2 regions of the Hoeflea phototrophica DFL-43 genome follow, and region 1 is predicted to be linked to the other one. Evidence: riboswitches for the same ligand, from Rfam matches in the RefSeq annotation. Region 1 holds a riboswitch; the other holds the start of a gene.
What was found. Region 1 has a riboswitch for thiamine pyrophosphate ahead of thiB (thiamine ABC transporter substrate binding subunit). Riboswitches for the same ligand answer to the same signal wherever they lie in the genome.
Positions count from the first base shown of each region.

Region 2: linked by a shared signal. The riboswitch ahead of HPDFL43_RS20580 (YkoF family thiamine/hydroxymethylpyrimidine-binding protein) and the one ahead of thiB (thiamine ABC transporter substrate binding subunit) in region 1 are both predicted to bind thiamine pyrophosphate.

Region 1 is NZ_CM002917.1:4,177,710-4,185,240, forward strand. It holds gene HPDFL43_RS19775 (ABC-F family ATP-binding cassette domain-containing protein) at 1-673, opposite strand, end outside; gene HPDFL43_RS19780 (thiamine diphosphokinase) at 676-1,329, opposite strand; TPP riboswitch at 1,394-1,503, shown strand; gene thiB (thiamine ABC transporter substrate binding subunit) at 1,542-2,552, shown strand; gene thiP (thiamine/thiamine pyrophosphate ABC transporter permease) at 2,614-4,215, shown strand; gene HPDFL43_RS19795 (thiamine ABC transporter ATP-binding protein) at 4,212-4,934, shown strand; gene HPDFL43_RS19800 (M48 family metalloprotease) at 5,075-6,586, shown strand; gene HPDFL43_RS19805 (RNA polymerase factor sigma-32) at 6,649-7,512, opposite strand.
Region 2 is NZ_CM002917.1:4,341,872-4,349,402, forward strand. It holds gene HPDFL43_RS20550 (SLC13 family permease) at 1-146, opposite strand, end outside; gene HPDFL43_RS20555 (MarR family winged helix-turn-helix transcriptional regulator) at 333-794, shown strand; gene HPDFL43_RS21520 (deiodinase-like protein) at 797-1,513, shown strand; gene HPDFL43_RS20565 (ABC transporter substrate-binding protein) at 1,534-2,517, opposite strand; gene HPDFL43_RS20570 (ABC transporter ATP-binding protein) at 2,520-3,269, opposite strand; gene HPDFL43_RS20575 (ABC transporter permease) at 3,266-4,054, opposite strand; gene HPDFL43_RS20580 (YkoF family thiamine/hydroxymethylpyrimidine-binding protein) at 4,059-4,667, opposite strand; TPP riboswitch at 4,662-4,775, opposite strand; gene HPDFL43_RS20585 (diguanylate cyclase) at 4,947-6,593, opposite strand; gene HPDFL43_RS20590 (MBL fold metallo-hydrolase) at 6,805-7,531, shown strand, end outside.

The DNA.
Region 1 (7,531 bases):
CGCGTCCCAGCTTGTGCTGCTCCAGCTCCTCTGCCTCAAGCACCTCATCACGCCAGGCCTCAAAATGTTCGAACCCCTTCTCCAGCCTCAACGACCGTCCTCGGTCAAGCCAGACAGTGGCGCGCCCGACGCGCTCGAGAAAGCGCCGGTCATGGGAGATCACCAACAGCGCGCCACGCGCACGCACAAGCTCTTCTTCGAGCCATTCGATGGTCGGCAGATCAAGATGGTTGGTCGGCTCATCCAGCAGCAAAATATCGGGTTCCGGCGCAAGCGCACGGGCCAGGGCTGCACGGCGCGCCTCACCGCCTGAAAGAGTCTGCGGGTCGGCAGCCCCATCCAGACCCAGATTTCCAAGCAGGTAACTCACCCGGTGCGGATCGTCGCTGGGGCCCAGCCCGGCTTCCGCATAGGCTTCAACCGTGGTGAAGTCCCCGAAATCCGGCGCCTGCGGCAGATAGCGGATCGTCGAGGACGGGTGCCTGAAGATCTCACCCGACTGCGGCTCGACAAGTCCCGCCGCGATCTTCAAAAGAGTTGATTTGCCAGAGCCGTTGCGGCCCACAAGGCAAATCCGGTCCCCCGGCTCCACCTGCAGTTCCGCTCCGTCCAGCAGCGGCGCGCCTCCGAAGGACAGTCTGATGTCGTCAAGTTTGAGAATCGGTGGCGCCATGGTCAGCTTCCGGAAAAATCATGCGGCCGGGCAAGCACAAGCGCCCGCCCGGATTGAAGGCTCGCGGTCATCGGACCGGTGACCACATTCGATATGGTGCGCGAGGCACCGAAAGCGATATCGGCCTCCTGAAGCGGATATTTCACGCCCAAAAGGCTCAGACCGCCAAGATCCGAAAACCCGATCACCGACATGAGCGACCCGGCAGGAAGATCAAGCGTCAGCGACCCTGGCAGCAACGGAACCGCCTCTTCCGTCCCCGAGGTCAGCACCAGATTGAGGCCGCGCTCGGCAAGGGTGACGGCCTGCATGAGATGCGCGAGCGCGTGGTCCGTACGTGCGCCCTGAAAGGCCCCGACCAGGATCAATCGGGTCGCACCACGGGCGATCGCCTCTTCGACGGCAAGTTCTCCGTCGGTGAAGTTCTTCTCCGCCGGAAACGCCTGCCGTGGCACGCCGCTATGACGTGCCAGCAGATCGTCGGCCGTGGAATCAAAGTCACCCACCCAGAGTTCCGGCTTAAGCCCCAGCGCCGCCGCATGCGCCATGCCGCCATCAGCCGCGATCGCACGAGCGCCCTGGACCAGGGTCCGGACCCGTTCATCAGGCACCAGTGCGCCACCAAGCAGGATTGCAAATGTCAGATCAGATTTCATCGCGGACAGCCAATAGCAGCTTTTGCCGCACTTGCCAGAGTTGGCGAGAAATTCTATGTCTTGTCTCGCTCTAACGGGGTGCCTGGCGTCAAAAACCGGGCTGAGAGGCCAAGTGGCCAACCCGAAGAACCTGATCCGGTTTGTACCGGCGGAGGGATTAGACGCCGATTACGCGCCTATTCCTGTTTTAACAACACAAGGAGGCGCGATCGATGCGCAAGACAAGCCTTTTTTCTGCTGCACTTGTTGCAGCATTCCCTTTCATTGTTCAGCCCGCCATCGGTGCCGACAGGGAACTGACGATCTACACCTATGACAGCTTCGTCGCGGAATGGGGTCCAGGGCCCAAGATCGAAGCTGCCTTTGAGGCCAACTGCGAGTGCGACCTCAAATGGGTCGGCGTTGCCGATGGCGTGGCGCTTCTGAACCGGCTTAAGCTGGAAGGCGAAAAGGCGAAAGCAGGCATCGTGCTCGGGCTCGACACCAATCTGGTCGCAGAAGCCAAGGCCACCGGCCTGTTTGACGCGCACGGCCTCGACACCGCAGCGATTTCGGTTCCAGGTGGCTTCGCGGATGATACTTTCATTCCCTATGACTACGGCCATTTCGCCGTGATCTATGACAGTCAGAGCATCGAAACGCCGCCGGCAAGCCTCAAGGATCTTGTCGAAGGCGATGCAGACCAGAAGATCGTGATCCAGGACCCACGCACCTCCACGCCCGGCCTCGGTCTGTTGCTCTGGGTCAAGTCGGTCTATGGCGATGAGGCCGCTGCCGCCTGGGAAAAACTCTCTGGCCGCGTTCTCACCGTCACGCCGGGCTGGTCGGAGGCCTATGGGTTGTTCACTTCGGGCGAAGCCCCAATGGTGCTCTCCTACACCACCTCACCCGCTTACCACATGGTGGTTGAAGACACCGATCGTTACCGTGCGGCCGAGTTCTCAGAAGGCCACTACCTTCAGATCGAGGTGGCAGGACTTCTCTCAAATGCACCCGACAAGGAGTTGGCACGCGAGTTCCTCGCATTCATGATGACCCCCGGCTTCCAGAACGAAATCCCGACCAACAACTGGATGTGGCCGGCAGCAGCAACCTCCACCGACCTGCCGGAGGCATTCGCAACCCTGGTCAATCCGGAAAAGACCCTGCTCTTTTCACCGGAAGAGGTGGCTGGAAACCGCGCAGCCTGGATTGACGAATGGCTCGGCGCCATGAGCCGCTGATTGTGGCGTTCATCCCGTGCTGACAAGCTCACTGACAGGACCTGAACATCACGCCGCCCGTATGGGCGGCGTGATTGCGTTGGTCGCAGTGGGCCTCGCCCTGGCCGTACCAATAGCCGTATTGATTTCCTTTGGAATCTCGAGCGGAGGCAGCAGCAGCGCGTCGGGCAACCAGAGCGCATACCTGATGCGCATCACCTGGTTCACGCTGATGCAGGCCGGGTTGTCCACACTGCTCAGTGTGCTGATCGCCATCCCGCTTGCCCGTGCGCTTGCCCGGCGACCCCATTTCGCAGGCCGGGAATGGCTGATCAGCTTGTTTGCGCTACCGCTCGGCCTCCCCCCATTGGTCGCGGCCCTCGGCCTGATCGAGATCTGGGGCCGCAGCGGGCTCGCCAATCAGGGCCTGGCCCTGTTCGGCGTCCAGACACCCTTCTCGATTTACGGGCTTAGCGGAATCCTGCTGGCACATGTGTTCTTCAACATGCCACTGGCCACCCGGCTGATCCTTCCGGCCTTGCAGCGGTTGCCGGGCGAGTACTGGAAAACCGCAGCCAATCTCGGGCTCGGTGGCTTCACCCTGTTTCGCCTGATCGAATGGCCGACGATGCGCCGGTCTGTAGCAGGCGCTGCGGGTCTGGTCTTCATGCTGTGTGCCACATCGTTCACACTCGTGCTGGTTCTGGGCGGCGGCCCGGCTGCCACCACCCTGGAGGTGGCGATCTATCAGGCACTGCGGTTTGACTTCGATCCAAACCGCGTGGTGTTGCTCTCAGGCATCCAGATCGCCCTCACGCTGGCAATCATGGCCGGACTGAAGCTTATTTCGGCTCCCACCGATCCGGGCAGCACCAAGGGCGGTGGCACAATGCGGCCCGATGTGCGTGGCGGATGGGCAACCCTGCCCGATGCCCTGCTGATTGGCCTTGGAGCGCTGTTCGTGGCCGGTCCGATGGCAGCGGTGGTCTTTGCCGGCCTTGCCGCAGACCTGCCCAGACTGCTTGGCGATCCACTGTTCTGGCGCGCCACGGCAACCAGCTTCGGCATTGGTGCAGCGGCGGCCTTGCTCGCCATCCTGATTGCAGGCCTGATGGTCCGTGCACGCCATTCCGCCGGCGATCCACCCACCAGACGAAGTCTGGCAATACTCTCCACATTTTCGGGAGCTGCGGGATCACTCACTTTGCTGGTCCCGCCGGTCGTCCTTGGCGCCGGCTGGTTTCTGATGCTCGGCGGCGGCGCGGGGCAACTCGCAGCACCTCTGGCAGCTATCATCACTGTCAATGCGCTGATGGCGCTGCCCTTTGTGATGCGGGTGCTCGAACCCGCCTATCAGACCGCCATGGCACGCAATGGCCGGCTCTCGCTATCGCTCGGCATCACGGGTTTCAACCGGCTCCGGCACATTGATCTGCCGGCCATTCTGATGCCGCTGACCACCGGCTTTGCTTTCGCGCTGGCGCTGTCACTGGGCGATCTCGGCGCAATCGCACTGTTTGGCAGCGATCGCATCATCACCCTGCCCTGGCTGCTCTATCAGAAACTCGGCAGTTACCGGACCGATGACGCCGCGGGACTTGCGCTTTTGCTGGGCATTGCGACCATGGGGCTCATCTTGATGGCCGACAGATTAGGCAATCCCAGCAAGGAGGAGAGGCGTTGAACGCCCCCGCAATCACATTCGACGCGGTTTGCTTCGGCGTCGGGAATCTGAGCGCGGAGTTCTCCTTCAGCCGCGAGGCAGGCAGCGTCACCGCCGTTCTGGGACCATCGGGCGCAGGCAAATCGACACTGCTCAATCTCGCCGCCGGCTTTTTGTCTCCGCGCAGCGGCGAGATCCGTCTCCACGGAAAACGGGTCAATGAGCTTGCTCCGGCCGAACGCGGTGTTTCAATGGTGTTCCAGGACAACAACCTCTTCGCCCACCTCGACATCCGCACAAATATCGGCCTTGGCCTCGATCCCGCCCTGCGGCTTGACGCTGCAGCTTGGTCACGTGTCGAGGCGGCTCTGGAGCGCGTTGACCTTGCCGGTTTTGGCAATCGCATGCCGGCGACGCTTTCAGGCGGCGAACGCCAGCGTGTCGCGCTGGCCCGCGCCTTTGCCCGCCACCGGCCGCTGCTGCTTCTCGATGAGCCGTTTGATGGCCTCGGCCCCGGTTTGGCCGCCGACATGTTGTCCCTGATGCTCGATATCCGCACCGAAGTCGGCGCGACCGTGATCATGGTCACCCACGATCCCGATGAAGCCAGGACGGCGGCCCAGCAGGTGCTGTTCGTCTCGGGCGGACGGATCACTGCGGATGCGTCCATAGCCGGCTTTTTTGAACGCCGCGACTTGCCCGATCTCGAGAAATATTTGGGCCGTTCCGCCACTTCTTGAGCCCGCGCCACATTTTGGTCGTGACTGCTTGCCACTGGAGAAGCAGTGTAAAGTAATATAAACCCGTCACTTCCGCTCCGGCCGCCGATGCTCCCAAGCCTCCGTTCCGGCAAGATTGAAACCGAACGCAGACACGGACAATGGCCAAGACTGCAGCGTCCAATTTGATCTTGATCGGCGCACCCAAACGCGCAAGCCTTAGATCGGCAGCCTTTTTCGGCACGGCTTTGTTGCTTGCCGGTTGCCAGAACCTTGGCGTGGATTTCTACGAGCCGAATCTGCGGCCATCGAACGTACCGCAGACGGCGGAAAGCGCAGGCGCGTCCGACCCGCGCACACGGATCGGCGCCAATGAGCATCCCCGGATCATCGCAAGCTATGGCGGCGAATATCGTGACGCCAAGACCGAACGTCTGGTGGCACGCATTGTCGGCGCGTTGACACTGGTTTCAGAAAACCCGCAGCAGGCCTACCGCATCACCGTGCTCAATTCGCCCGCTGTCAACGCTTTTGCGCTGCCCGGCGGATATCTTTATGTGACCCGCGGACTGCTCGCCCTTGCCAATGACGCATCGGAAGTGGCTGCGGTTCTCTCCCATGAAATGGCCCATGTCACCGCCAACCACGGACTTGAGCGCCAGCGCCGCGAACAGGAAGTCGAGCTCGCCGGCCAGGTCGCTGAAGAGCTGTTTTCCAATTCCATCGCCGGACGGCAGGTGCTCGCCCGCGGCAAGCTTTCACTCGCCGCCTTTTCGCGCAACCAGGAACTCCAGGCTGATGTCATCGGTGTGAGAATGCTCGGAGAGGCAGGTTACGACCCCTTCGCCGCCGCCCGGTTCCTCGAATCGATGGACGCGAATCAACGCTTCAATTCTGTCGATCCGGACACCGACACCAACCTGGATTTTCTTGCAAGCCATCCCAATGCCCCTCAGCGCATGCAGCTTGCCAAGAACCATGCGCGCGCCTTCGGTCCTGAAGGCGTCGGAGATCGCGGGCGCGACTACTATCTTCAGGGCATTGACGGCCTGTTGTTCGGGGACAGCCCGAATGAAGGCTATGTCCGCGGCACAGAGTTCCTTCATCCCGTGCTTGGGGTCCGCTTCTCGGTGCCCAACGGCTTCAGGATCGACAACAAGGCGGACGCCGTGCTGGCCACCGGACCTAGGGATCTAGCCGTCCGCTTTGATGGCGTGACAGACAAGAACCGGCAGGCTCTGTCCAAATACATCGCCAGCGGATGGGTGACCGGGCTGGACGAAAGCTCCATCCGCCAAACACGCATCAGCGGTTTGCCGGCAGCCACGGCACGCGCCAGCGCAGACAAATGGGATTTTGATATCACCGTGATCCGGTTCGAAGACCGGATTTATCGCTTCCTGACAGCGGCACCTCGCGGCAGCAGCGATCTGGAACCCACCGCCTCCGCAATAAGATCAGGCTTTCGTGTGCTGTCGGACCGTGAAATCCAGGCACTCGAACCCTTGCGGATTCGAATCGTCACGGTGGCTCAGGGCGATACAGTCGCATCCCTGGCCGCACGCATGCGCGGTGTCGAACGCAAGATGGACCTGTTTAGACTTCTGAACGCGATTGCACCCGGCGCCTCGCTGAGGGCCGGGCAGAAGGTCAAGATTGTCTCTGACAGATAGGCAGGGCCTCTCTTCGGAGAAACCTGGAGACCAGACCCCTAAGCGAGGCAGCCCCGCTCGGCTTAAAGGCTGGCGATTTCCGGCGTTTCACTGGAAAGCACTGCGCGAAGCTTTTCCAGAGCGCGGTTTTCGATCTGGCGGACCCTTTCCTTGGAAATTCCAAGCGTGGCTCCGAGCGCCTCGAGCGTCGCGCCTTCCTCTGCCAGCCGCCGCTTGCGGATAATCAGAAGCTCGCGGGGATTGAGCGTGTTGAGCGCATCTCCCAGCCAGGTATTGCGCCGCTCCTCGTCAATGATTGTCGAAACCTGTTCATCTGGAAGCGGTTCGTCGCTCTTGAGGAAGTCCATACGGTCGGACGATGCTCCGGACTCGCCATCCGACATCGGCGCGTTGAGGGACGAATCGGGGCCGGATAGCCGCGCATCCATAACCGCGACATCCTTGACGTGGACGCCCAGCGAATCTGCAATCTGAATGTGAATGGCGGAGTCGGTCAGGGTCGGATCATCCTGCGCCAGCCGCGCGCGCAAGCGTCTGAGATTGAAGAAAAGAGCTTTTTGGGCAGAGCTGGTTCCGCCCCGGACAATGGACCAGTTGCGAAGAATGTAGTCCTGTATCGATGCACGAATCCACCAGGTTGCGTAGGTGGAAAAGCGAACCTCGCGCTCAGGGTCGAAACGTGCAGCCGCCTCAAGCAGCCCGACGTGCCCTTCCTGGACCAGATCACCCATCGGCAAACCGAAATTTCGGAATTTCGCGGCCATGGAAATCACCAGGCGCATATGTGCCATAGTAATCTTGTGAAGAGCGTCCTGGTCCTTGTTGTTCTTCCAGGCGACTGCGAGATCATGTTCCTCGTCACGCTCCAGATAGGGCGCAGCCATCGCCGCACGGACCATTTGCCTGTTAGCCAAAGTCGCTGTCATGACACGCTCCTGTTCCAAC
Region 2 (7,531 bases), 160 kb from region 1:
AAGGCCGCACCCGGCTCGATCAGCCCGAGCAGCACCGTGGCAAGCAAGGCGACAAACGCCACCAGATCGTAGCGGAACCGGCCCCACACCAGCATCCCGAACAGGACGATCAGAATTCCAAAAAGCATGATCTGTTCGGTGGTCATGGGGCGTGGTCTCTCGTGTCCTGGACGTGAAATTCCCGGCTGAGGGGTACATGGACCATGCCCATGGTCAACCCCGGCACTCACGACCCGATCACAACGACGGACACATAACGCGCCCGCCGCTCGTCTGACAAATTTGAAGTCCATGCTATTGCGTGTAAACTACACCTATTGTATATACCCATCATGTTCAATCATGAAGACATCGTCCTGCACTGGGTCAACCGGATCGGATTTCTCAGCCGAAGCGAACTGGCGGCGCGGTTTCGCGCGGCCGGCCATTCGATCAGCGCCGAAGAATGGGCGCTGCTGCTGATGCTCTGGGCAAAGGGGCCGAGAACGCCAGGCGAGCTGGCTCAGGAAACGGTCAAGGACCGGACCACCGTCACCCGGCTGATCGACGCCATGGTGCGCAAAGACCTGGTCACCCGTTCCGAGGATTTAGCCGACAGACGCCGCAGCATCATAACACTCAGCCGCCACGGCGAAGACCTCAAACACCTTCTGATCCCCATAGCCCAGGCCTTCATCGCCGAGGCCGTCGCCGAAATCCCGGTCGACGACATGGAAACAACCCTACGGACCTTGCGGAAAATCACCGAAACACTGACAGCGCGCACAGGCCCGGACGCCCCCGAAAGGAGCTGAACATGCAGGATTACAATTACGACGGGTTTTCGACCAATGACTACGAGTTCGACACCCAAACCGGCGCTGCCCTTGGGCACAAGGCCCTGGACTTCACGCTCGAGACAGTCGACGGCGAAAGCAGAAACCTGCTCGACTTTCCCGGAGATTTCCTGGTGCTGGAGCTTGGCAGCATCACCTGCCCACTGTTCCAGAGTCGGCGAACCATCATGGAACCGTTGCAGCGCGAATTCCCCAACGCAACTTCAGCCGTGCTCTATGTCCGAGAAGCCCATCCCGGCGCGAACATCCCCGCGCACAAGAGCTTCGTCGACAAGGCCCATTGCGCCCGCCGCCTCAAGCAGTTCGACGGCGAGACCAGGACCATATTCATCGACGATCTGGAAGGTCATGCGCACAAGGCCTATGGCAGCATGCCCAATGCCGTGTTCATCATCAACAAGCACAGATGCGTGGTTTTCCACGCGGAATGGAACAATCCCACCGCCACCCGCAAGGCGCTGCGGCAACTCACCGACAACAGCCCCGTCACTGCGCGCAGCTTCTTTTTCCCCGCAACGCCCGCTGTCGCCTTGCGCACGCTGGGCCATGCAGGCAAGGGCGCGGCTCCGGATTTCTTCCGGGGCCTGCCATTTCTGATCTGGGTCAACATCATCAAGCGGAACCTGCGGCTGCTGTTCAACAGGCCCGCGCAATACTCCGCCGAAACCCGGTGCTGACCTCTCAAAGATCCCGCGAGCTACTGCGCCAGATATTGGTTGGTGGTCCAGCCCGACACATCCGGCATTGCCTTGTGCACGTCACCATTGGCGTCGCGCAGGATCCCCGCTTCGAACAGGAAAGCGGTGATTCCTGAAATCAGCTCCGGATCGATCAGCCCGGCGGGTTCGCCGGGATCGCGCAGGAATCCGCCATCGACCAGCGCCTGCATGGAGGCGTGGACCAGATCGGGATTGGACAGCATGCCGTTGGTCTCCGCGATCAGAATGTCACCGGCTTCATCCGGATTGTCGGCGGCGAATTCATAACCGCGCTGGGCTGCCTTGACGAAGGCTTCGGCCGTGGCGGGATTGGCCGCAAGCCAGGTCGCATTGCCGCCCAGGAAGGTGGTGTGCTGATCCGGCACGCCATAATCGGCATAATTGAAGGCGCGCTGCGGGCGGCCGAGCAGCACCGAATTCACCCCTTCCCAAGTTCGCACCTCAAGGGTGAAATCGACTGAACCATTGGCCAGCGCCTCATAGGCCGAGGTGCCGAGCGTCACCGTCTCGAACCTGCCCTCGCCGCCATCATGCCGGATGATCGAGGAGATCAGCGCATTTTCCCAGGCGCTGCCGAAGCCGGCATAGATCTTTCCATCAAGATCGGCGGGACGCTGGATGTCCTCGCGCTCACCGTTGAACACCAGCCGCCCGGTTTCATGCTGCACCACTGCCATCACCGCTGTCATGTCAGCCCCCATCGAGCGCTGGCTGTGAAAGCCGACGGCGCTGAGGATTCCGAACTCTGCAACACCGGTCGCCACCAGCGTGCCCGACGAGGTGTCGGTGTAGGGCAGGATCTCGACATCAAGACCGGCATCAGTGAACCAGCCCTTGGCCTGGGCCACATAGAGGCCGACATGATTGGTGTTGGGCGTCCAGTCGAGCGCCACGGTGAGTTTTTCCGCAGCCTGCACCGGCAAGGCAACAAGCAGGGCAAGCGCTGCAAGGATGTGTTTCATGATCAGTCTCCTGTCTGGTTGAGAAGGGTGTCGAGAAGCTCGGCCTCAAGACGGCTTGCCTCTGGCGGCAACGAGCCGCCCAGCCGCGGGCGCGGCCAGGGAACATGGAATTCGGTTAGGATCCGGGCGGGCCGACGCGAGAAAACGTAGATCCGGTCCGACAGCGCCACCGCCTCACGCACATCATGGGTGACCAGAACTATGGTCCAGCGCGCCTGGCTCCAGCTGCGCTCGATGAAGCGCTGCATTTCGGCCCGGGTCAGCGCATCGAGCGCGCCGAAGGGTTCGTCGAGAAGCTGGATCGGGCGGTCCTGAACGATGGTGCGCAAAAGCGCTGCGCGCTGGCGCATGCCGCCCGAGAGCTGCGCCGGGTAGTGGCGCTCGAACCCCTCTAGCCCGAAGGCCGGAAACATCGGCAGCACATGACGCCGCGCGGCCTCCCGGTCCACCCCCTGCACCTCAAGGCCGAGCGTGACATTGTCGATGATCCGCCGCCACGGCATCAGCGCATCGCGCTGCGGCATGAAGGCGAATATGCGCTGTGTTTGTGAAAGCGGCGCGCCATCGACCAGGATCGTGCCCGCATCGGGACGAATCGCACCGGTGAGCAAGCGGAACAGGGTGGATTTGCCCGCGCCCGATGGCCCGAGGATCGAGACGAACTCGCCCCTGGCCACGCTCAGGGAAATGTTGTCGAGAACCGGGGTGCCGCCCAGTGTGACCGCCAGATTTGCAAGCATCAGCGCGCTCATTGACCCGCCCCCGCATGACGCCAGCCCAGCACCATGCGTTGGGCGAGAGCCGTTGCCGCAAACAGGGCCAGCGTCAGCGCTGAGCTGATCACCACCGCGGCCAGCATCAGATCGGGCCGGAAGCTGTTCTTGGCATTGAGAATGACGATACCGAGCCCTGCGCGGGCGCCGACATATTCGGCAAAGATCGCCGCCACCACCGCATAGGTGATCGAGATCCGTAAGCCGGCAAAGAAATAGGGCGTCGCCGAGGGCAGCCGGGCGCGGCGGAAGATCGTGGCGCGCGACGCACCCATCGACGCCAGCAGTGCCGAAATATCGCGATCGGTGGAGTGATAGCCATCCACCAGCGCGATCAGCATCGGAAAGAAGGTGACCAGCGCCACCAGCAGGATTTTCGGGGTCAGGCCAAAGCCGAACCACAGCACCACCAGCGGCGCGATCGCCACCAGCGGCAGGGTCTGGCTGATGACGAAGACCGGGAACAGGGCACGCCTGAGACGCGGGATGAAATCGATCAGAACCGACAGCGCAAACGCCACGCTGAGCGAACAGGCAAACCCGGTCAGGGTTGCGGTGAGCGTGGGCAGCGTGTTGGCCCACAGGATTTCGCGATTGGCCACGATCTGGCCGATCACCCGTGAGGGCGCCGGCAGCACCAGCGCCAAAATGCCCGAGGCACGGACATAGACTTCCCAGGCCGCGAGCAGAGCCGCGACACTGAGAATTGCGGGCAGGACACGGCGAAACCGTGCCGCCGGCAGGCGGGACAACAAACGGGCCATCGGATCAGGCGATCGAAGGACTGTTGGCTGAAACCGTCAGATCAATGGTGACATGGCCCTGCGGCGGGCCGAAGCGGCAGAAGGCCTCTTGCAGTGTGGCAAATACCGGACCCGAATCGCCGATCAGCCGGGTGCAGAAATTTTTCGACCGGTCGAACGTGCCGCTTCTCTTGAGGAAATCAATGCAGCCCATGATTTCGGCCATGTGGTCGCCGGCACCCATCACATAAAGCGAGAATTGCGCCCGCGCCGTCTCGCCGGTTTGTGGCGTTTCAGCCAGAGCGGCCAAGGCCCCGGCCTGCCGCGAATCAAGCGGTTCGGAAGGATTGGCAAGCGCATTGGTCTGGCAGATCGGGTCATCAGGCTCGCCGGGACAGCCACGCGACAGCGTTGCCCGCAGCACAACATGCTGCCGGGACGCGGCGGCTGCGACATAAAGATCGCGCAGGGCGGGAAACAGCACTTCCGGCGGCCCGACGATCAGCGTGGAGATATCGTCGGTCTCGATCCTGAGCCGCTCTCGATAGGGATCCAGCGCCGAGAGTGACGACATGATCACGTCCACGAACCCGTCGGTCATGGGGTAAAGGGAGACTTGCGCGCCTGCGAACATCCTGGTTCCTCCTTGCTACGCTGGCATTATCCAGATCAGCTTCGAGGGTCCGCAGGCTTGTCGCCCGCATCTCAGCCGCGGCTCTACGCGGCACCCCTGTGGTGAGCCGTATTCAACAGGCTTTGCATGCAAATGCAAGAGTCTTTTTGGTCAAGCGGCGTGGTTTTTTAAGCCGGCTTCAAAACGGCAATGCCTGCGCCGTACCGTCATCCATGTCTGAGATTTGAAAGGATGCGTGGAGATTGTTGCGCAAGGCAATCCGATCCAGCGCGCCAGGCATCACACCCAGGCTCTGTGTGTCCGGCGCTCGACCGCATTGCGGTTGTCGGTTGACCCGTCGCGGCTCATGCCGCCAAGATGCTCGCCCCAGACGACATCCGTGTTGCGACCGGATATCTTTGCCCGGTAAAGGGCAATGTCGGCTGCCTTTGTGCACTCTGTCAGCGACGCGCCTGCCTCGGGTGCGAAGGCTATGCCTGCAGAGAAAGACAGCTGGTCGTCCTTCAGCTCTACAATGGTCAGCGCGGCAAGCTCTTGCCGCCACAAACTGCATCGTTCCAGCGCCTGATTGCGGCCTGCGCCCGGCAACACGATGAGGAATTCCTCGCCGCCGTAGCGGAACGCAATTTCTCCGGCCTGCAAGCTGTCACTGAGGATCCTTGCAAAAGCCTGCAACACCTTGTCGCCGACATCATGACCGTGGCGGTCATTGACCTGCTTGAAGTAATCAAGATCCACGATGATCAAGGAAACCGGCGCGTCTTCGCGCGCACTCGCCAGTACAGGCGGCATGGTGGAGCTGGCGTGACGGCGATTGAACAGACCTGTCAGGTGGTCTTCAAAAGCCTGCCGCTCCAGTTTCTCCTGCAGCCGCAAATTTTCCTCAAGGCGCAGTTTCAGCGCTTTCCCGGTATCCGAGAGGCTTTGCTGCGCTGCTTCGCGCTCGGTGACGTCGCGCAACACGAACATGATGCTGCCTTGCCGGCCCCAGCGCTCCAGTGGCTGAACCGAGACTTCGAAGATCTTCCCCATCGCGGCGAAGTGAACAATCGGTTTCTTTGTCCCGGGCCCCCCGTCCGCAGCGACAAGACCCATCAGCGGGTGAAACGGCGGCAGTGTGGTCCCCACGGTTTCGTTGCTGAATCCCGTCAGCTTCTCCGCTGCCGGATTCATTTCGAGAACCAGACCGCTCGGCGCAAGCACGACGATCGGATCCGGCAGAACCGAGAAAATGATGCCCCGGGCAATGGGCGGTGCAGTGAACAGTTTTCCGCGGTGTTGGGCAAAAAGCACGGACAACACCGTTGCACCGAAGGCGAAGGGCGTCGGGTCATCGTTGAAAAGCCGGAACCCGAACAGAACGAAAGCCGCGTTGCATGCCCACGGGACACATGTTGCGATCAGCAGCGCAATCATCTGGTTTCTGTGCAGACGGGCGGCCCGCTTCAGTTGCGAAATCGACATCGCGCATGCCAGCATCATGCACAGATACGCCACCAGCAACAACGTGTAGAACAGCCATCCGTAGGTGAAGCTCGGCCGTTCTTCGTTGATGATTCCGGTGTAGAGCCCGTGATGATAGCCATCCGTCAGGGCGCCCAAGCCAGCCAGCGCGCTAACTATGAACATGATGGTGATGGGCAGGCGTTTGGTGACTTGGCTGAAGCCGGCATGGTCAAGAAGGGCTGCCGACCAGAACAGAGGCGTGGCCATGATGCCAAACCAGGCCAGCCTGCTGAACATTATCTTGTCCGTCAGGTCATCGCTGTTGAGGCGAAGCACGACCATGGCGGTCCACCAGAGCGATGCCACGGCGGCCAACCCGAAAGCGGTTCGCCCCGGCGCCTGTGGCGACCGGACGGTTATGACGATCAGAAGGATCACCAGCACCGTTATCACGACGAGGAGCGGAGTCGAGAAGCTCATCTTCTTTCCTTGGGCCAATCAGGCAGAGGGCGCTGGTTGCGCGTTTGTGAGCGCCTCTCCAAGTCAGAGATACCCGAGTTTTCCTAAAGAACCTTTGCCACAGACAGCAACATCTTGCCTGAAACGGCGCGCGGACCGGGCAAGCCAGTCTCTTGATCCTTTTCTGAGAAAGCCCATATTTCACACCATGAACCGACGCTCTTTTCTCAAAATGTCCGCGCTTGCAGGGTTGTTTGGCCTTGGCGCCTCTGGAACCGCAATGGCACTCATTCGCGCCAACAATCCCTATCATTCCGGCCCTGTCAGCGATCATTTCGACGGGACCCGGTTCTTCAATCCCGACGGCTCGGCGCCCAAGGGATTTTCGGAGCTGCTCAAGTGGAAGCTTGGCGAGACCAGCGAAACCTGGCCTGCAAGCGCCTCAAGCCCCTTTGCACCGGCAAAGCCGGAAGCCCGGGTTGAAGGCGATGCGTTGAGAATCACCATGGTGGGTCATGCGACGATGCTGATCCAGACTGCAGGAATCAACATCCTCACCGATCCCGTCTGGTCCGACCGCGCCAGCCCGGTGTCCTTTGCAGGCCCCAAAAGGATCATCGATCCGGGCGTCGCCTTTGAAGACCTGCCCAAGATCGATCTGGTGCTGCTGTCGCACAATCACTATGACCATCTCGATCTGACCACCCTGGCGCGGCTGCGGCAGGCGCACAATCCGCTGGTGATCACGCCGCTTGGCAATGACGCCATCATCAAGAACCATACTCCGGGTATGCAGATCATGACCGGCGACTGGGGTCAGGCCGTCAAATCCGGACCAGCAACCATCCATTTCGAACCCTGCCATCACTGGTCGGCGCGTGGCATGAATGACCGCTCCATGGCGCTGTGGGCGGCCTTCGTGATCGAAACGTCCGGCGGCAAGATCCTGCATATCGGCG